DNA from 4 places in the Eremococcus coleocola ACS-139-V-Col8 genome. Region 3 is predicted to be linked to each of the others. Evidence: predicted binding sites of a transcription regulator. Region 3 holds the regulator's gene; each other region holds the start of a gene.
The links. The regulator Rex, encoded in region 3, represses fermentation and respiration genes when NADH is low (regulators of the CRP and FNR family bind a similar motif). The targets are predictions, from matches to a motif close to TTGTGAANTANTTCACAA.
Positions count from the first base shown of each region.

Region 1: the regulator Rex is predicted to act here: its motif matches at 2,104-2,121, upstream of pdhA (pyruvate dehydrogenase (acetyl-transferring) E1 component subunit alpha).
Region 2: the regulator Rex is predicted to act here: its motif matches at 4,480-4,497, upstream of HMPREF9257_RS07535 (NAD(P)H-dependent flavin oxidoreductase).
Region 4: the regulator Rex is predicted to act here: its motif matches at 2,232-2,249, upstream of pflB (formate C-acetyltransferase).

Region 1 is NZ_AENN01000011.1:33,666-38,856, forward strand. Features, by position in the region: gene HMPREF9257_RS03265 (alpha-ketoacid dehydrogenase subunit beta) at 1-777, opposite strand, end outside; gene pdhA (pyruvate dehydrogenase (acetyl-transferring) E1 component subunit alpha) at 777-1,886, opposite strand; gene HMPREF9257_RS03275 (ABC transporter ATP-binding protein) at 2,376-3,263, opposite strand; gene HMPREF9257_RS03280 (ABC transporter ATP-binding protein) at 3,250-4,308, opposite strand; gene HMPREF9257_RS03285 (ABC transporter permease) at 4,315-5,191, opposite strand, start outside.
Region 2 is NZ_AENN01000017.1:162,847-168,037, forward strand. Features, by position in the region: gene HMPREF9257_RS07520 (MFS transporter) at 1-1,208, shown strand, start outside; gene HMPREF9257_RS09455 (ATP-binding cassette domain-containing protein) at 1,391-1,954, shown strand; gene HMPREF9257_RS07530 (DUF7973 family transport facilitator) at 2,171-3,001, shown strand; gene HMPREF9257_RS07535 (NAD(P)H-dependent flavin oxidoreductase) at 3,361-4,332, opposite strand; gene HMPREF9257_RS07540 (B3/B4 domain-containing protein) at 4,621-5,191, opposite strand, start outside.
Region 3 is NZ_AENN01000017.1:57,873-63,063, reverse strand. Features, by position in the region: gene HMPREF9257_RS07040 (ABC-F family ATP-binding cassette domain-containing protein) at 1-1,236, opposite strand, end outside; gene HMPREF9257_RS07035 (MBL fold metallo-hydrolase) at 1,354-2,253, shown strand; gene HMPREF9257_RS07030 (redox-sensing transcriptional repressor Rex) at 2,634-3,287, shown strand; gene HMPREF9257_RS07025 (helix-turn-helix domain-containing protein) at 3,364-4,347, opposite strand; gene HMPREF9257_RS07020 (co-chaperone GroES) at 4,684-4,953, shown strand; gene groL (chaperonin GroEL) at 4,992-5,191, shown strand, end outside.
Region 4 is NZ_AENN01000001.1:11,403-16,593, reverse strand. Features, by position in the region: gene HMPREF9257_RS00080 (DMT family transporter) at 1-816, shown strand, start outside; gene HMPREF9257_RS00075 (hypothetical protein) at 867-1,082, shown strand; gene HMPREF9257_RS00070 (metal-sulfur cluster assembly factor) at 1,241-1,588, shown strand; gene HMPREF9257_RS00065 (hypothetical protein) at 1,690-2,130, shown strand; gene pflB (formate C-acetyltransferase) at 2,434-4,662, shown strand; gene pflA (pyruvate formate-lyase-activating protein) at 4,694-5,191, shown strand, end outside.

The sequences.
Region 1 (5,191 bases), on a different contig from region 3:
TACAACTACCCGACCAGTTTTTTCGGTTGTTGCAACTAAGGCTTCAATATCTAATGGGTAAACGGTTCTTAGGTCGATGATTTCAGCAGAAATACCATCTTTTTCTAATTCTTCTGCTGCTGTGATTGCTTCACGCACCATGGCACCATAAGCAATAATTGAAACATCAGTACCTTCTTTAACAACTTTTGCTTTTCCTAAAGGAATCGTATAGTCATCTTCTGGCACTTCTTCACGGAATGACCGATATAATTTCATATGTTCTAAATAAACCACAGGGTCATTATCACGAATTGCAGAAAGTAATAAACCTTTTGCATCATATGGGTTTGATGGGATTACGACTTTTATACCAGGAGATTGAGCAATCAGACCTTCTAGGGAGTCCGCATGCATTTCTGGTGTAGCTACCCCACCACCAAATGGTGAACGAATGGTAATTGGTAAGTTACGGGTATTACCCATCCGGTAACGGGTCCGAGCTGCTTGTCCCACTACAGAGTCAAGGACTTCAAAAACGAAGCCGAAGAATTGAATTTCCATCACAGGACGGAAATTTTCAAGAGCGAGACCAATTGATAAACCACCAATACCTGATTCAGCTAACGGAGTATTAAAAACACGGTCTTCGCCGAATTTATCTTGCAAGCCTTCAGTGGCACGGAAAACCCCACCATTTTTACCCACATCTTCACCAAAGATTAAAGTGCGTTCGTCACTTGCTAAAGCGATATCTAAAGCATTAGTAATCGCTTGAATCATTGTCATTTGTGCCATTATTTATTCTCCTTTGCTTCGTATTGTTCAATTTGTTCAGCAATGATTGAATCTGGCGTTTCAAACATATTCTTCAAGAAATCAGATACTTTTTGAGGAGCTACAGATTCAGCTTCTTTAATTGCTGCTTTAGCAGTTTCTTTGGCATTAGCCACTACTTCAGCTTCTTTTTCTTCAGACCAAAGGCCTTTTTCAGTTAAGAAGATCCGGTAACGGTTTAACGGATCAAGACCACGCCAATGTTCTTGAGCACCTTCTGGTTGGTAACGTTTAGGATCATCACCAGACAAGGAGTGGGCACCATAACGGTAACATAAGGTTTCAATTAAAACTGGACCATTACCTTCAACCGCATATTCACGGGCTGCTTTAGCAACTGCATATACAGCTAAGATATCCATACCATCCACTTGGATACCAGGAATACCAGCAGCCACACCTTTTTGAGCTAAGGTTGGAGCAGCAGTTTGATATGCACGAGGCGTTGAGATAGCCCAACCATTATTTTGGATAACGAAGACAGCAGGCGCTTTAAAGGCACCAGCGTAGTTCATACCTTCATATACATCACCTTGAGAAGAACCTCCGTCACCTGTCCAAGTCATAGCGATTGCTTTACGACCATTTTTCTTAATACCGAGGGCAGCACCCGCTGCTTGAACATATTGGGCACCGATAATAATTTGTGGTGGATAAGCATGGAAGTCTTCAGGATATTGAGAACCTTCAACGTGACCTTTAGACCATAGGAAAGCTTTATATCTTGGCAAACCATGTTGCATTAATTGTGGTAAGTCACGGTAACCTGGGAAAATAACATCATCAGAAGTTGTTGCTGCAATAGTTCCAAGTTGAGATGCTTCTTGACCTGAGGTTGGAGCAACGAAACCTAGACGACCTTGGCGACTAAAAGCCTTCATCCGATCATTCCATTCACGGTAGAAAACCATATCCTCCATAAATTTAACTAACTCTTCATCGGTTAGTTCTGGCATTAAATCAGGGTTAACGACTTCTCCTTTTTCATTCAAAATTTGAACTGTCTCAAAATCAAAATTTTGAGGGTCTAACAATGCTTCAAAAGTAACTTTATTCGCTTGCTTAGCCATGAATTGTTTCTTCCTCTCTGAAAATAATAATACACAGTAAAAAAACTGTATTAATCTATGCTACAAATTTATCACTTATCTAGCTTGTTTGCAAGAATTCCCTCTTAGAACCAGTGTGGTTTTTGAGTGTTTTTCTTTAATAAAACCACCGATTTATCAGCTTTTTGTATCTACTTATCGAAAGCCACTGATTGATTGTTATCAATAATTTTAAATATTGTGAAATAGTACAGTATTTTAAAACTGTACTATTATTTTATAAATCAAAATAAAAAGTCCATTCCAGTCACATTTAGCTTGATTTTCAGTTTATTAATCTGTGCTTATTAAACTAATGATTAAAGACTTTGTGATTTAATGTTTAAAGTGTTTATTCCCATTAAAATTTCTTTTTAAAATTTTGTTCTTAATCAAATTATAATTTTGACGTCAAAAAACCACTTAAGAACCGAAAGGTCATAAGTGGTAAAAATTTGTATAAAGTTAACATTAACGCTCAACCCAATGGCCTGGTTGCACTTGCTTTAATTCAGCTTGAGCTGATAAGCTATTAGGATCAAAGCGAATCCGTTGGTGGTTCCGCTCATAGTCAGGATCAGGTAGAGGAATCGCTGATAAGAGAGACTTGGTATAGGCATGTTGGGGATGATCATATAATTGGTCTGCCTCAGAAACTTCTAGTAAACGGCCATGATACATCATTCCAATCCGATCAGAAAAATATTTAACCATGGATAAATCATGAGCAATAAATAAGAAGGTTAAATTCTTTTCTTTTTTTAATTTCTCCAAGAGATTGATAACCTGGGCTTGGATTGAGACATCCAAGGCTGAAATAGGTTCGTCAGCCACGATAAAATCAGGTCTAACCGCTAAAGCTCGGGCAATACCGATCCGTTGCCGTTGGCCGCCCGAGAATTCATGAGGGTATCGACTGGCATGATTTCTATTTAAACCGACTTCTTCTAAAAGTTCAAAGACTTGGTCCGTCCGGTCCTTATCATTGGCTGCTAGGTGATGAATATCAATCCCTTCTGCAATGATATCTTTAACCTTTTTACGGGGATTTAAGGAAGCATAGGGATCTTGAAAAATCATTTGGACTCGCTTATTAAAGGCAAGAGCTGCCTTACGTCCTTTTAAATTGGCAAGGTCTTGGCCATCAAAAATTATTTTACCAGCAGTCGGTTGATATAAATTAACTAAGGCCCGTCCTACCGTGGATTTGCCTGAGCCAGATTCACCCACTAATCCGAAAGTTTCCCCCTGATAGATTTCAAAAGAGACATCATCGACAGCTTTGACTTGGGTGGGACGGCCTTGATTAAAATATTGTTTTAAATGGCTCACTTCAACTAAAACTTTATTTGTTGGCATCGAATCCCCCTACTTTCTTCTCTTTAAAATAAGACCATCTTTCTTTAATATTGACTGGTGGTTCCACATCAGGTGCATCCGGGTGAAGTAACCAGGTAGCAGCAAAATGGTCTTGTGACACTTGGAATAATGGGGGCTGCTTTTGAAAGTCAATGGCTAAAGCATATTCATTTCTAGGCGCAAAAGCATCACCTTGTGGTGGATTCAATAAGCTAGGCGGGGTGCCTGGAATGGCATAAAGCTGACCCTGAGAATTAGCTGTGGGCATCGCGGTTAACAACCCCCAAGTATAGGGGTGTTGAGGATTATAAAAAATATCATCTACTGATCCCATTTCGACAAATTTACCAGCATACATAACGGCAACCCGGTCAGCTACCTTGGCAACTACACCCAAGTCATGGGTAATAAAAATAATAGCCATGCCAAATTTAGCCTGCAAGTCTTTTAATAAATCAATAATTTGAGCTTGGATAGTCACATCGAGTGCCGTCGTTGGTTCATCGGCAATCAAGAGGTCTGGTTGCCCTGCTAAGGCAATCGCAATGACAATCCGTTGTCGTTGGCCACCTGAAAACTGATGAGCATATTGCTTCAGTCGTTTTTCTGGCTCAACAATGCCACAGGCCGCCAATAAATGAATGGCTTCTGCTTGAGCTTCTTTAGCAGACATGCCCCGCTTTTTGATTAAAACTTCCGTAATCTGCTGGCCAATATTCAAGGTTGGATTTAAAGCCGTCATGGGATCTTGGAAAATCATAGCAATCTCATTTCCCCGAATGGTTTGCATGGTTTTATCAGATTTACCAACTAAGTCTTCTCCCTTATAAATAATTTTTCCTGATTCGATTTGGGCATTATCAGCCAATAGTCCCATTAGAGCACGGGTTGTGACTGTTTTCCCCGAACCAGATTCACCCACAATAGCCAGGGTTTCACCGGGAGCTACTTCAAAAGACACGCCACGTATGGCTTGAACTAGGCCATCATAAGTTTTGAAGGAAAGGGCTAAATTTTCTACTTGTAATAATTTATCATTTGTCATAGCTGCCTATTCCTCCTCTCTTGGATCAAAGGCATCCCGTAAACCATCCGCTAAAATATTAAAGGACAACATCAGGACAGAAATCATTAAGGCTGGATACCACATTAAATGAGGTAAGAAACGGAAGGTTTGATAGCCATCATTAATTAAGGTTCCTAGTGAAGCCTGAGGAGCGGGAATCCCAATACCAATAAAACTTAAGAAGGCTTCAAAAAAGATGGCCGATGGAATGGCAAACATAACTTGGACAATAATGATTCCCAGCATATTCGGTAAGATATGTTGAAACATAATCTTCAAAGGACTTTGTCCTAATACTCGGGCAGCAATCACGTATTCTTGATTTTTAAGTCGGAGGGTCTGAGCCCGTACAACACGAGACATGGTAATCCAAGATGTCAAAGCAATCGTGATAATAATAGATAAAAGACCCGGTCTTAGTAAAAGTAGCATTAAAACTACAATGACTAAATTAGGAATCCCGGTTAAAATTTCCAGAATCCGTTGCATCACCGTATCAACTTTACCGCCTAGCCAGCCAGAAATTAAGCCATAAATAATCCCGAGGACTAAATTAATTAAGGCAGCCACAAAAGCAACGATTAAGGAAATCCGAGTACCATGAAGAATCCGAGATAAGAGGTCACGACCTAAAGCATCTGTACCCAAAGTAAAATAAACATCTGCGGGGACACCTTTTTGCGCATACACATCATAGGCAATACCTGCCCGGTTCACCCCCATCCCGTCAAAAATACCAAATTGAGCTAACCAAGGGATTTTGGGAGCGAGTTTGGCCCATTCCGGATGTTGGGCATTGGGATCAAAAGGTGAAATCCATGGAGCTAGGAAAGCAACCCCTACAATAAAAATAGCAAAAAAC
Region 2 (5,191 bases), 100 kb from region 3:
GCATGGATGACCTCAATGTGATGTTTCTCTCTTTCACAATGGCTTCTATTATTAGTCAACTCAATCTCTCTGGTAGCCAAGCTGGTTGGATTGCCACTATTACTAACTTTGGTATGTTACTCGGAGGCCTTGTCTTTGGAGTCTTAGCCGATAAATATAATAAATTTAAAGTGTTCAAATGGACCATTATTATCTTTGCAGTCGCAACTGGCCTCATCTTCTTTACCCCATCTCTTTTCTACTTATATCTCATGCGCTTTATTGCTGGGATTGGGGTCGGCGGTGAGTACGGTGTAGCTATTGCCATTATGGCTGATATTGTCCCCGCTGAAAAAATGGGCCGGGTTTCCTCTCTAAATGGGATTGTAGGACAAATTGGTTCTATCTCATCTGCTGTCCTTGCCGCACTGATTGCCCCAATGTTTGGCTGGCGTGGCCTCTTCCTCTTCGGATTATTCCCACTCCTCTTCGTAGTTTGGATGCACTTTGCGGTGGATGCCGATACCCTTAAGGCAGAACATAGCCACCATATCGACGCCAGTCAAAAAGGTAAAATCTCAGACCTCTTTGCCACTGGAAAATTGAGCCGCCAAACCTTAGCCCTAATGGTGATGACCACTGTCCAAATCGCCGGTTACTTTGGCATGATGAACTGGTTACCCACTATGGTTCAAAATTCGCTTAATATTGCTGCTGATAAATCAATCTGGATGGTCACAACGATTTTAGGAATGTGTCTGGGTATGTTAACCTTCGGCCAAGTCCTAGATAAATTTGGACCACGTTTAACCTACGGGACTTACCTAATTTGCTCCATGATTTCTGTCTATGCTTTTACTTTTGTTAACAACTATGCCACCCTCCTCATCGGAGGTGCGATTATGGGCTTCTTCGTCAACGGAATGTTTGCAGGTTATGGCGCCATTATTTCTCGCCTCTATGCCTATAAAGTTCGCACGACCGCTAATAATGTTATCTTAAACGTTGGTCGAGCTGTAGGAGGCTTTTCTTCCGTCATCATTGGTCACATCCTTGAAATTGCGGGTGTACCTCAAGTCATGCTCTTCATTGCCTCACTCTATATTCTTAGTTTTGTGGCGATGATGTCCATTTCAAATCTTAAGAAAACAAATTATCAGACTATGAATCCTGAACTAGATCAAGTTGCCCCAAAGTCTGACTTTCCCCTTCTTGAAAAAATTGCCTAACTATTAAGACAGGTAATAACTCATTCTTGAATTAAGAAATCTTCGATTCGAATATTTGTAAATTTTAAGCACCCACCATACCTCGATTAAAGGAATGGGGTAAGGATTTTTGTCATCCAAAAATCGCTTACCCCATTTTTTTATTTTATTATCGGTCAATTGCCTCAAAACTCCCTCTAATAATTAAAGAAGCCCGTGAACAAGCCGCTTTAGATATTTTAGAACGGGTCGGCTTGTCCCGCGAATTTGCTAACCGCTTCCCCCACCAATTCTCTGGGGGCCAACGACAACGGGTCGGGATTGCCCGGGCCCTCATTATGAATCCTAAATTGATTATTGCCGATGAATCCATCTCAGCTCTGGATGTTTCCATTCAGGCTCAAATCGTTAACTTAATGAAAGATATCCAAAAAGAAACCGGCCTTTCTTACTTATTTATTGCCCATGACCTAGCCATGGTCAAGTATATTTCCGACCGGATTGGCGTCCTCCACTTTGGCCATTTATTAGAAACTGGGACAACGGAAGAAATTTTCAACAATCCTATCCACCCTTATACTAAATCCCTCTTATCAGCAGTACCTCATCCTAACCCAATTTTGGAACGGAAACGCGAGGTCTACCACTATAACTACCGGGATTCTGGCTTTGATTATGAGATGGAGCAAGAGGTTAAATTAAGCCCAACCCACTCTGTTTGGTTAGAACCTAAATTTCAAGCGAAATACCTTCCTAACCCACTCTAAGCAATCCCCTTCGCTTAGACAGAAATCCAGGCAACAGCTTATAGCTGGGCCTGGATTTTTGCTTAACCATGATTTACCCACGCTGAATCAAGTCAAAATGGGTAGGTAAATGTATGACCAAAGCTTAAGGATAATATAAGTAAGTATTAGTGGTTTAATTAAGGGCATTCCTCTATAATAAGCTTAGGTTATTATAATTTTTTAAGGAGTGAAATTATGGACTTATTATCTCTTATTCTTGCATTCTTTGGTGGCGTCTTCGGGGCTGCCATTGGTGCCATCCCGGCCATCGGGCTCTGTGGTTTCTTTGTTCTCGTTGGTTCTGCCATCATGGTGGCAACCGGATCTGATGCCTTCCTCAATGATGTAGCTTTTGGTTACTTCTTTGGTCCCCATATTGCCTTTACCGGTGCAGTAGCTGCAACTGCCTACCTAGGTAGCAAAGAAATTGGCGGTTTCAAAGGAACTGATATTGACCGTGCACCTTTTGGCGTTCAAGAACCAATGGCGCTTCTAGTCGGTGGTTGTTTTGCAGTCATCGGTTACCTATCTGCTTATCTAATTACTAATGTTCTGGGCATCCAAGCCGATGGGGGTGCTGTCGGTATCGTAGTCGGTTCAATTATTACTCGTCTTGTCTTTGGTAAGCAAAGTCTATTAAGCCCTGTTGAAAATGGTCAAAGTCGTTTAGCTATTTCTGGTAAAGAAATTATCTTTGGAATTCTTTGGTCTGCTGCTTATGCTGCCGTCATTGCTTATGTGACCTCTGTGACCAACGTACCATTCTTTGGCTTTGGTTTTGGTGCCTTCCTATTCTTCTTTACCATCTTTGGAGCTGACTTCCCAGTAGGTCACCATGTTGGTTTATTGGCTGGTTTAGCTATGGCTCACTTTAATAACTATGCGATTGCGATTATCTTTGGGGTGGTTGCTTGGGCGGTCTTTGAACTAGTCGCACGTGGTTTGAACACTAATACCAAAACTCATATCGACCCACCGGGTTATGCTATTGCCTTACTAACCTTTGTCTTAAATACTTTCTTCTAGCCTTTACTTCAAATAGAAAATTAAAAGTGGGAGCGGGCAAGAAGTAGAAAATCTGTGATTTTCGCTTACTGGAGCACTAAGTCACTTCGCTCCAAGTGCTCCAGTAGCTGATTGAACCAGTGAACTCAGCTACTTTGATTCCCCGCCCCCGCAAGGTTGACTAGAATGGAACAAGTTGCTTCACAACGCGGTTTTCATCCAGTCAACTACTGCCTTGTATCGTATAAATTTTAATTTAAATTAGCAGGACTGGGATTTCTTTGCCCAGTCCTGCTTTTTAAATTTATTTTAACAATATCGACTAGTAGTCGAATAAGATACAAAGTTGCTAACTCGGTAATAGTACCTCTCAACAGAGACTAATCTTTACCTACTAAATCCTTCATATAATCATGAGTTGCATAGAAATCAGCCATGACTTCAGCCACAATCTCCCGGGCTGGTTTGATCTCCCGAATCCGACCTACACCTTGACCAACCGTCATCTGGGCATCGTCATACCGCTCTTCCATTAAAGCAATGTTTGACGCCTTGCCTGAAATTAAAGGCATCAAGTCTTCTAAAGTCGCGCCGGCAGCCTCCGCATCCAGGATCCGTTGGGCTTGCTTGTTATGAACCACCCGCATGGCATTCCTTAAGGATTTCATGGTTAACACGGTGGATGTTTCAGGTAAGGTAATCAATTTTTCTTTGAAAGAACGGGGTGCTTTGACTTCATCGGAAGCTAAAAAACGCGAAGCCATTAGGATGCCATCAACGCCTAAGGACATGGCAGCATACATGGATTTACCATCGACAATCCCACCAGCAGCTAAAACAGGAACTTCTAATTCTTCAGCCGCCTTAGCCCAGAGAATAGAACCAGGTACTTGGTCTAAACCAGGGTGGCCCGCCCCTTCAGTCCCGATTACTGTGACAATATCTGCCCCGTCCGCTTGGGCTGCTAAGGCATGCTTAATTGAGGTAACTTTATGGATGATTGGGATGCCCGCTTCCTTAATCGGTTTTATAAAGTTACCCGGACGTTGTCCGGACGTCTCGATGACCGGCACTTCTTCAATCAAGACATTGATATAATCAAAAATCATCTGAGGAATGACTACTTCCGGAACTAGAGATATATTAAAGCCGAAAGGCTTATCCGTTAAAGACTTCATTTTACGAACTTCCGCTCGTAAGGCATCTACATTGGGGAAGGCCATCGAAGGAACTAAGCCGAGACCACCGGCATTAGATACTTCAGAGGCTAATTCAGCTAAAGACATATACTGCATCGACCCTTGAATTAGAGGATATTTGATCCCCAACATTTCAGTTAACTTTGTTTTCATACAATTCCCTCCTAATCTTTTGATAACTTAAGCAAGATAAAGATACCTCTAATGTAAGCGATATCATTTATAAATATACTTTATCAAGAAACAGGATAGAAATAAAATAACAAAAAGACAGAGTGACTATAAGGTAAAGTTATAATGTTTTATATTTTTTCACAAATCATTATTAATAAAATCATTCAAATAGCTGCTTGTAAGTGTTATTTTTATTTAATTTTCACATGAACGAAATTAAAATAAAAAAAGAAGTCTATAAGTCATACTTATAGACTTCTTTTATTTTTACATTAAATCTGCTTGGGGATTTTCTTTGGTTAAGGTCTGAATTTTACCCTTAACCCCTAATAGTTTCTCAGCCAAGGCTTGAATCTCGGCAATTGCCTGACCGGCTGCTTCAGCCTGTTGGCTTGAAGCATTGTCTACAATGATAAACGCATTGGTCGTATCTTCCGTCAACATGGTCCGTTGCGCTTCGCGCCAGTTCAAGCACCGACAGATGGCGCCTTCACTATCATAATAAATCACTTCACCTTCCAAGGCTGGGGCATCTTCCTCAGAACCGAGAGGTAAAAAGGCTTCGCCGCCTTGGGCTGTACCCAAATGGATATCACCCGCCATTTTATCAATATCTTCACCGCCCACTGGCACGCCATATTTAAGGGAAGCATAGTTATAGATATCGACTAAGGGAATAATAGGTGAGAATTCATGCCCTTGGCTAATCCGTTTTAAGAGGGCTTCAATTGAAGACCGCGCTCCTTTTTTGGTTTTAAAGGTTTTAAAGGCTTCCCGCCAAATAGCAACGGCTGGGTTTTGTGAGAAGGTATCTTCGGTTAAATGGGCTTGGGCTGCT
Region 3 (5,191 bases):
GGTGAGTTTAGGATCTAGGTGGTTGACATTTTGATCGTAGTAACCTAGGTCCACATTGGTACCGTCAATGATTTGACCAGCTAGTTGTGGCAATTGGTGGATTAAGGTTTTTAATAGGGTGGTTTTACCAATTCCATTGGGTCCTACGATAGCCAAGGCTTCTTGGCGGCGGAGGTCAAAATTAATATGGTCGGCTAGCGGCTCTGCCTTCGGATCATAACCGATAGCTAGGTCTTGGGCTTCAATGACCCGGTCGCCAGACTGTTTGGCTGCCGAAAACATAATCCGAGGGGATTTTTCATCGGCTAGGGGTTTAGCAATCCGGTCCATTTTTTCTAATTGTTTGCGCCTGCTTTGGGCTCGCTTGGTGGTTGAGGCCCGGACGATATTTTTTTGGATAAAATCTTCTAGCTTGGCAATCTCTTCTTGTTGTTTCTCATAGGTCTTAATCTCTTGGGTCATCCGCGCGGCTTTTTCTTTAAGGTAATAGTCATAGTTACCTTTATAAAGGTGGGCGGTTTTGTTGCGTAATTCTACAACTTGGTTGGCCACCTTATTAAGAAAATAGCGGTCATGCGAGACAATTAAAAGGGCACCTTTATAGGTTTGCAAAAAGCCTTCCAACCAATTCAAGGTACCCATATCTAAGTGGTTGGTTGGTTCGTCTAAGACTAATAGGTCATAGTCCATTAAGAGGAGCTTGGACATGGCCAAGCGGGTTTTCTGACCACCGGATAAGGAAGCGACCGGTAGGTCATAGTCCGCTTCATAGAAGTGGAAGCCGTGGAGGACAGTCCGGATATCGGACTCGATGGCGTAGACATTTTCTTCATTGAGTTTTTCTTGGATTTGGTCATATTGACGAAGTGCTTCTTTATAGGCTGGACTATCCGGCTGGTCTGCTAATTCGGCTAAGTTTTCGGCAGCTTTTTGGGCTTGGTCACGGAGGGCTAATTTATCTTGGAGGGCAAAGACCATTTCTTCCCAAACGGTTCGGGGGGAATCGACCGCAACATGTTGTTCTAGGTAGCCGATCTTAAGGCCCTTAGCCTGGGTAATCTCGCCTTCAGATAGGGGTTCCTGACCCATGATTTGTTTGATGAGGGTCGACTTACCGGTTCCGTTACGGCCGACCAAGGCAATCCGGTCCCGGTTTTGGATATTAAAAGACACGCCTTCAAAGAGGGTGTTATCGGCAAAGCGCCGAGCCACTTGATTGACTTGCAGTAGAATCATATCTATCTCCTTAATAAGCATATTATTTCTATATATGTAAGCGTTTTGCTATACTAGTCATATGTTAGGCTCATTATAACATTAAATACACTCAAAATATAAATGGAGGAAGAAATTTTGGATCATTATAAATTTCACGAAATGAATCTTTATTTTTTAGACGGGGTACAAAAGTATTCGGATGGAGGCCGGATTTTTGGGCCTGTTCCTAAAGCGGTCTGGGCTAAGCGTTATCCTAATGATGATAAGAACATGATTACTGCCAATACTGACCCTATCTTAGTCCAATACCAAGGCAAAAATTATCTAATCGATGCTTCTATGACCCCTGAAACCCAACCGGAAAAGCTATTCCGCAACGAAGGAGCCGAAGGCCAAAAATCCTACGTTGATGAAAGCTTGGCTAAGTTAGATTTAACTCCAGAAGATATTGATATTATTTTGATGACTCACTTACATAATGATCATATGTCTGGTTTAACTGCCCTAAAAGATGGGGAAATAGTTTCTAAGTTCCCAAATGCAAAAATTTATGCTGAAGCCCGAGAATGGTATGACGTCCGCCATCCTAATTCACGGACTAAAAATACTTATTTAGACTTTAATTGGAAACCTGTCCAAGACCAAGTTGAAACCTTTGAAGACCACCTGTCTTTAGCGGATGGAGCTATTGAAATGTTCCATGTGGGTGGTCATTCACGCGGCCAATCTGTTGTTCGTTTACACCAAGATGGCGACTATATGATTCAAATGTCAGATCTCTTCCAAACTGTCGCCCAAAATAACCCTGGCTGGGTCACAGGAGTGGATGATTATCCAATGGATGTCATTTCCTCCAAAGAAAAATGGTTTGAAGAAGGGATTAAACATAATTATAAATTTTTTCACTATCATGATCCTTACTATACTTGGATTCAATACAATCCTGATGGTAAAGGCTATGCTGACTTTCAAAAACGGAGTCGAAAACCTTTAATTGAGTGGACAGATGATTTGAAGGATCCGGCTGCTAAATAAGTAAAGATTATTAACTAAGTAGGTATAAATTTAAGGAGTGGGACAGATGTCTCACTCCTTTTTTATATCAACTTACTTAAAGTATGGGATAATAAGATAAAAAAACAAAAAATTAAAATATAATGTGAATAAATCACAAAAAGCAAATTTTATTGAGACTTCTATCATAAAAATATTGCTAGCGGTTTCATTCTTGTTAATTATAGCTTAATGATTATGAAAACTATAGGGGCCGTTTTCACATAAAAATTGTGAATAATCAGAGAATAAGGTTGTAAATTCACAAAAAATTAGTTATTATAAATTTATGGTAGTTCAACTATTAATCTGAATAATCAAATTATTTTTAAAATATTAAATTGTGAAAGAAGGTTCATAATATGGTAAAACCTATTCCGCGCGCAACTGCTTTGCGCTTACCTATTTATCATCGTTACTTACGTTTTTTACAAAATTCTGGTAAAAAAAGAGTTTCATCAACTGAATTGAGTGAAGCTGTCAAAGTAGATTCAGCCACCATTCGGCGCGATTTTTCTTATTTTGGTGCCTTAGGTAAACGGGGCTACGGCTATGATGTTGACTATTTAATTGATTTCTTTACCCGAATCCTTAACCAAGATCGTCTAACCTCTGTCGGTTTAGTTGGGGTGGGTAATTTAGGGAATGCTCTCTTAAATTATAATTTCCGTAAAAACCACAATATTCGTATTTCAGCTGGTTTCGATATTAATCCTGAGATTGTAGGGACGATCCATTCAGGCGTGCCTATCTATGCCATGGATGAATTGGAACAACAAATTCAAGACCAACAGATTGAAATCATGATTGTAACAGTTCCGCAAGAATATGCCCAAGATGTGGTTGGCCGCCTAGTGACTTCGGGTATTAAAGGTATTTTGAACTTTACTCCTTTACGTTTCCAAGTCCCAGAAAATGTGGTCGTGCAAAATGTCGATTTAACCAATGAATTACAAACTTTGATTTACTTTATTGATAATAATATTCATGGCAACGGTGAATTACCTGAGATTTAGATAATTTATAAGAATAAAAATAGTGGGACTAGGCAAAAAGGCCTAGTCCCACTATTTTTTCGTTCAGACAGAATCTTTAACGTTTTTTACTGAAGCTATCACCAATTAATTCAATGACCCCTGAAAAGGCACCCGCAAATGGCCAAATGACCCAGGACCAAGCCCAATTATCTGTATAAAGGGAATAGGCGATGTAGACCATAGCAATGAGTGTCCAGTAAGCACCAAAGATAGGGCCGGACCAACTTCTACGGCGTTTACTTTCTAGTGAATAATCTTCTTCTTGCAAGAGTTGATCATAGGCTTCCCGTTGGTCGAGTGTCTGGACGATTAAATTGACCCCGATTGCTACTAGAGCTAAGGTCATAATAATAAAAATACCCACATTTGTTTTAGCCTGATCAAAGAGTTCAATCATCAGAATTGGGATAGCCGAAACAATACACAAACCGATACCTAGGATGAGTCGAAAAACATATTGGTCGTGGCTTTTTTCTTTCAGGTCACGAGCTAGGTTAGTCACCCCATATTCGGTATCAATCATTTCTTTTTCTAAGAAATCAAACTTAGCTACTTTCTGATTGGCAAAAATAATTAACCCAACCCCTATCGCAACTGCTAGTAAGAGAGTAGCCACTCCAATGAGGGTAGCCATATCTTCACTGAGAGGGAAGTTTTCTGTTTCCGCGCCGAGGGCTGTATAGAGCAGGATACTTGGTGATAAGATTAAGAGTGAAATGCCGCCAGCTAGGATAGGTCGACTTTCTGCTTTTAATTTTAAGTAGCTATTGGCTTCTTCTAAAGAGAATTTCCGTCGGTCTTCCAACCATTCTAGATCTGCTTGCTCTGGGTCAAGATTTTCAACATCGTCTTTTAAAAGATAATCGGTGGAAACTGAGAAAATTTTAGACATTTGAATAAGCCGGTTTAATTCGGGGGTAGATTGAGCACCTTCCCATTTAGAAACAGACTGCCGTGAGACGCCTAACATTTCAGCAAATTCTTCTTGAGACCAACCATTTTTTTTGCGAAGTTCAATTATTTTATCAGCGAGTATCATATGAATTCCTCCTTTTTTATGGCTTAAGTATAGGTGGAAAAGGGGGTGACATGCTAGCAAGTCTGCTTGTCAATTCAGCTCATAGGAGTTGCGCTTCCTTATCTATAGCTATTTTAGGCGAGCATGGTGTGTGAACAAATCTTTTGTACTTTAATTTAAATATATATTAGAGCTTATGGTCAGTCAATTATTGTTGAAGGATTGTTAGGCAAAAAAAATCTTCTTAAAAGTAATCATTCTTCTTGCAAATTGGTCAAAGATGGTCTAATATAATACTTGTGTTAGCACTATATACTATCAAGTGCTAATTGATAAAATATGATGGAGGTCTTAAATATGATTAAACCTTTAGGAAAACGCGTTGTCATCAAAGTGGCAGAAACTGAACAAACAACCAAGTCTGGCTTTGTCCTTCCAAGCTCAGCTAAAGAAAAAGAACAATTTGGTGAAATTATAGAAGTAGGCCCAGAAATTGTGGCTGAAGATAATGTCGCAGTCGGTGACCAAGTCTTTTTCAAAAACTATTCCGGTACTGAAGTTGAATTTGATGGCGTAGAATATTTAATCATTGAACATAAAGATTTACTTGCAAAAATCGAAAAATAATTTCTTTAAAAAGATAAAGTAAAGGAGTTTTGATAAGAATGGCAAAAGAATTAAAATTTTCAGATGACGCCCGTGCAGCTTTATTACGCGGGGTGGATAAATTAGCTGATACAGTAAAAACAACGATTGGACCTAAAGGTCGGAATGTAGTTTTAGACCAAAGCTTTGGTTCACCTACCATTACTAACGATGGGGTAACCATTGCTCGTGAAATTGAATTAGAAGACCGTTTTGAAAA
Region 4 (5,191 bases), on a different contig from region 3:
GCTACAGGATCAGCCACCGCCTTGGCACTATTAGGTTGGCGCTTTGTGTTAGCTTTCTTCATAATGACCTTAATGGTTATGTTCGGCTTCATCAAAGTAAATTTGAAAGGTAAAAAGTTAAAGCCCTTACTTTCAGTTTCAATCTTTAGTCCTTGTCTCTATTTTTTGGGGGAAACGGTGGGGATTAATCATACCATTGCTTCTGAAAGTGGTATTTTATTAGCGTGTATCCCAATTGCTTCTCTAATTTGTTCCTCGCTCATCTTGAAAGAGATACCAAGTAAATTTCAAATAATAGGTATTTTAACCACTTTATTTGGGGTGCTGTTAATCATAGCAGCTTTGGGACTTTCCTCTAGTTTATCAATTATAGGATATAGTTTTTTATTAATGGGAGTCCTAGCCTATGCCTTGTATAGTGTTTTTGTTGAAAAAGCTGTAGACTACTCAGATGTAGAAATAACTTATATCATGCTATTAATGGGAGCCCTTTGTTTCAGTTCTTTAGCCCTGGGCGAGGCTTTATGGCAAGGTCAGTTAAGCAGTCTTCTAATGATTCCATTTAAGGATCAGACTTTTTCACTGGCGGTTATTTATCAAGGGCTTGCTTGTTCCATCGGCGCCTTTTTCTTGTCAAATTATGCAATTTCCAAAATAGGTGTCAATCGTACCTCATCTTTTGTTGGAATTTCGACGGTGGTTTCAATTCTTGCTGGCAACTTAATTTTAGGTGAAAGCATTTCTATATTGCAGATTCTTGGGGCCATCATTATACTAATTGGTGTTTATACAGCAAATATTAATTTTGAAAAGTAAATTATTATCAGTCAATAATTAAAGATTGAAGTAGGCTGGAGTGATATAAATTGATTAGAGAGATAAGAACAAGCGATGCCGCATCAATCCGTCATATCTGTGATATAGCCCTTGGTTATGATGCTAGTCTTGATTTAGTTAGTAGACAAATTGAAAAATTAAGCCAGGATAGGGGCCACCATTTTATTTATGTTTACCAGAATGAAGCTAGTGGGCAAGTGCTTGGCTTTATTCATGTTCAAATGGACAAGAAAGTCTTGAACTGACCGCAAGCTTAGAATCAAATATGACCTCGATGAGGATGATGCCCGGAGGTGGCCACTAGAAGATAGTCAAGAATCTAGATAAGTTAACAAGACTCTCAGAAATTTTGCGAGTCTTATTTTAATTTGCTAAAATAATATTTGATAAAAGAGGTGACATAATGGAAGAAAAAGAATATGGTATTGTTTGGAAAGACCGTGCCGTAAGCCTGCGGGAAGATTTTGTTAATCAATTGTATCGGGTCATTGACCCGGAATTGGGAATTGATATTGTTAATCTAGGTTTAGTCTATGAAATTGGTTTAGACGACAAAGGCTTATGCACTATGCTTATGACTTTAACCACACCGGGTTGTCCACTTGTTGATTATCTAGAAAATGATATTCGTTATGTACTTTCAGAAATTGATGAAATTGAAGCCTTAGACTTTCAGTTGACTTTCCAACCTATGTGGACGATGGACCGAATTAGTCGTTTTGGTAAAATTGCTTTAGGTGTAGCAGATTAAGTTTATTGAAAACATTTTCAGAAAATTATGTGATGCCATTAACAAATTATAAAATTCATGGTAAACTAATTATATCGAATAAATAGAAAAGAGGAATTTTCATGACTGCAAACTTAAAATCTTTAAAATTTCATTTTCATAATGGTGGCGATTGGAAAGTAGATGTTAAACACATTGGCGACTTATGGATCCGTCGTATTTCTACCAGTGTTGGCCGCATTAACGGTGGAAATATTATCGAAATTCACCCAGCTCAAGGACTAAAAATTGAAATTTTACCAGAAGCTGATACCATCGAAACAAATGATATCAATAAAGGTTCGTTAGAAGTTGGAATTTTTGAAACAGTGGTCAAGAATCGTGATATTGAATGGATTACCCTTGATTGGGATAATCGTGATCCTGAATTAGTTTATTTCCCATTCGCAACCAACGAAGAGGGCGGTACTGAAAATATCTTCATGTCTGCTAAAGTAAGTGCAGATAAACGGTTATTTATTGTGGTTGATGAAAAACATAATGTGGATGAAGTATACGCTTAAAGCAAAACTGTTTAATAATTAGTGACTAGAAAGAGCAGACAAAGCCGAAATTATAAATTTTCGGCTTCTTGTTTGCTTCTTTTTTATTTACATTTTATAATTATTTATTTAATTCACAAGCCTAGAATATACTATAACAGTTTTATTATGAAAATTGTGACTTCGTTTTCATTATTAATTTTAAGCCTTTTATGAAATATGCAACTTTTTTAACTGTAACACTTGAAATTTAATTCTGTATCATTTAAAATAGAATCATGATAAGTAGTTCACAAGTTATGAAAAATTTTGGAGGTGCATTGTATGGAGCAATGGAGAGGATTCCAAGGTAAAACTTGGAGAGAAGAAATTAATGTACGTGACTTTATTCAAAAAAACTACACTTTATATGAAGGTGACGAAAGTTTCTTAGAAACACCAACCCAAGAAACAGTTGAGTTATGGGATCAAGTGATGGACTTGACCAAACAAGAACGTGATGCAGGTGGTGTTTTAGACTTAGATACAAAGATTGTTTCAACAATTACTTCTCATGAAGCAGGTTATCTTGATAAAGATAAAGAAAAAATTGTTGGGGTACAAACTGACAAACCGTTCAAACGTTCATTACAACCATTTGGTGGTATCCGGATGTCTGTAGATGCTGCTAAATCTTATGGTTATGAAATTGATGAAGAAGTAAAACATATCTTTACTGATTACCGTAAAACTCATAACCAAGCAGTATTTGATATTTATACCCCTGAAATGCGTAAAGCACGTCACGCTGCCATCATTACTGGTCTACCAGATGCTTATGGCCGTGGTCGTATTATCGGAGACTACCGTCGGGTGGCTTTATATGGTGTTGACCGTCTAAAAGAAGAAAAATCAAAAGACTTCGCAAATATTGGTGATGGAAATATGGCAGAAGATGTGATGCGTCTTCGTGAAGAAGTCTCTGAACAATATCGTGCTTTAGATGAATTAAAAGAATTAGGTAACATCTATGGTTTCGATTTATCAAGACCAGCTAATAATGCTAAAGAAGCCTTCCAATGGTTATACTTAGGTTATTTAGCAGCTATTAAACAACAAAATGGTGCGGCTATGTCACTTGGACGTACTTCTACTTTCTTGGATATTTATATTCAACGTGACCTAGAAGAAGGTACTTTGACTGAACAAGAAGCTCAAGAAATTGTTGACCATTTCGTAATGAAATTACGTTTAGTTAAATTTGCTCGTACTCAAGAATATAATGAATTATTCTCTGGCGACCCAACTTGGGTAACTGAATCAATTGCTGGGGTTGGCTTAGATGGTCGTCCGTTAGTTACTAAGAATTCATTCCGTTTCTTACATACTTTAACTAACTTAGGACCTGCACCAGAACCAAACTTAACAGTGCTTTGGTCACCACGTTTAACTGAAAACTTCAAACGTTATACTGCTAAAATTTCAATCGAAACTTCAGCTATCCAATATGAAAATGATGAAGTTATGCGTCCACATTGGGGCGATGATTATGGTATTGCTTGTTGTGTTTCTGCCATGGAAATTGGTAAACAAATGCAATTCTTCGGTGCCCGTGCTAACTTAGCCAAAGCTTTGCTTTACGCTATCAATGGTGGAGTTGACGAACGTCTTAAAACTCAAGTAGGACCTCAATATCAAGGTATTGACTCAGAATACTTAGATTATGACGAAGTCGTAGCTAAATACGATCAAATGCTAGAATGGTTAGCTGGACTATACATCAATACTTTAAATGTTATCCACTATTCACATGATAAATACTCATATGAATCTATTGAAATGGCTTTACAGGATACTAATATCAAACGGACTATGGCAACTGGTATTGCTGGTTTCTCAGTAGCTATCGACTCATTATCAGCCATCAAGTATGCTAAGGTTAAAACGATCCGTGATGAAAATGGTTTAGTTGTTGACTTTGAAATTGAAGGCGAATTCCCTAAATACGGTAATAACGATGATCGGGCTGACCAAATTGGGGTTGACTTATTGAAGAAATTCATGTCAATGGTTAAGAAACATAAAACTTATCGTAACGCAATTCATACCACTTCAATCCTTACGATTACTTCTAATGTGGTTTACGGTAAAAAAACAGGTAATACTCCTGATGGTCGTCGTGCCGGTGCTCCATTTGCACCAGGCGCTAACCCAATGCATGGCCGTGATACCCATGGTGCGCTAGCTTCACTATTATCTGTGGCTAAAGTACCTTATGATTACTCACTTGATGGAATTTCTAATACCTTCTCAATCATTCCTAAGGCTTTAGGTAAAGAAGAAGAAGTTCAAAAGACTAACTTAGTTTCTATGCTAGATGGTTACTCTGTTGAAGGTGGTCACCATTTAAACGTCAACGTCTTCAACCGTGACACCTTATTAGATGCCATGGATCACCCAGAAAACTACCCTCAATTAACGATTCGGGTATCTGGTTACGCTGTTAACTTTATTAAGTTGACCCGTGAACAACAAATGGATGTAATTAATCGTACAATGCATTCTTCAATGTAATATTTAATCCAAGTAGAAAGAGGTTGTGGCAATGACCGAAGTAAAAACACCTGTCATTGGTAATATTCACTCAACAGAAAGTTTTGGCTCAGTTGATGGCCCAGGCATTCGTTTTGTGACCTTTATGCAAGGTTGTCGTTTACGCTGCGAATTTTGCCACAATCCTGATACTTGGAATACCTTTGGCGGACATGAATATACTGCTCAACAGTTATTCGATGAAGCCATAAAATATCGGGCTTTTTGGGGTGAAAAAGGTGGTGTCACCGTGTCAGGTGGAGAACCAATGCTCCAAATTGATTTTCTAATTGAATATTTCAAGATTTGCAAAGAGCATGGTGTAAATACTACTTTAGATACCTGTGGTGGGCCATTTACAAAAGAAGATCCTTTCTTTTCTAAGTTCCATGAATTGATGAAGTACACTGATTTAGTTTTATTTGATATAAAACATATTGATCCAGTGGGACACCGTAAATTAACAGGAGTTCGTAATCAAAATATCTTGGAAATGGCTGAATATTTAGCC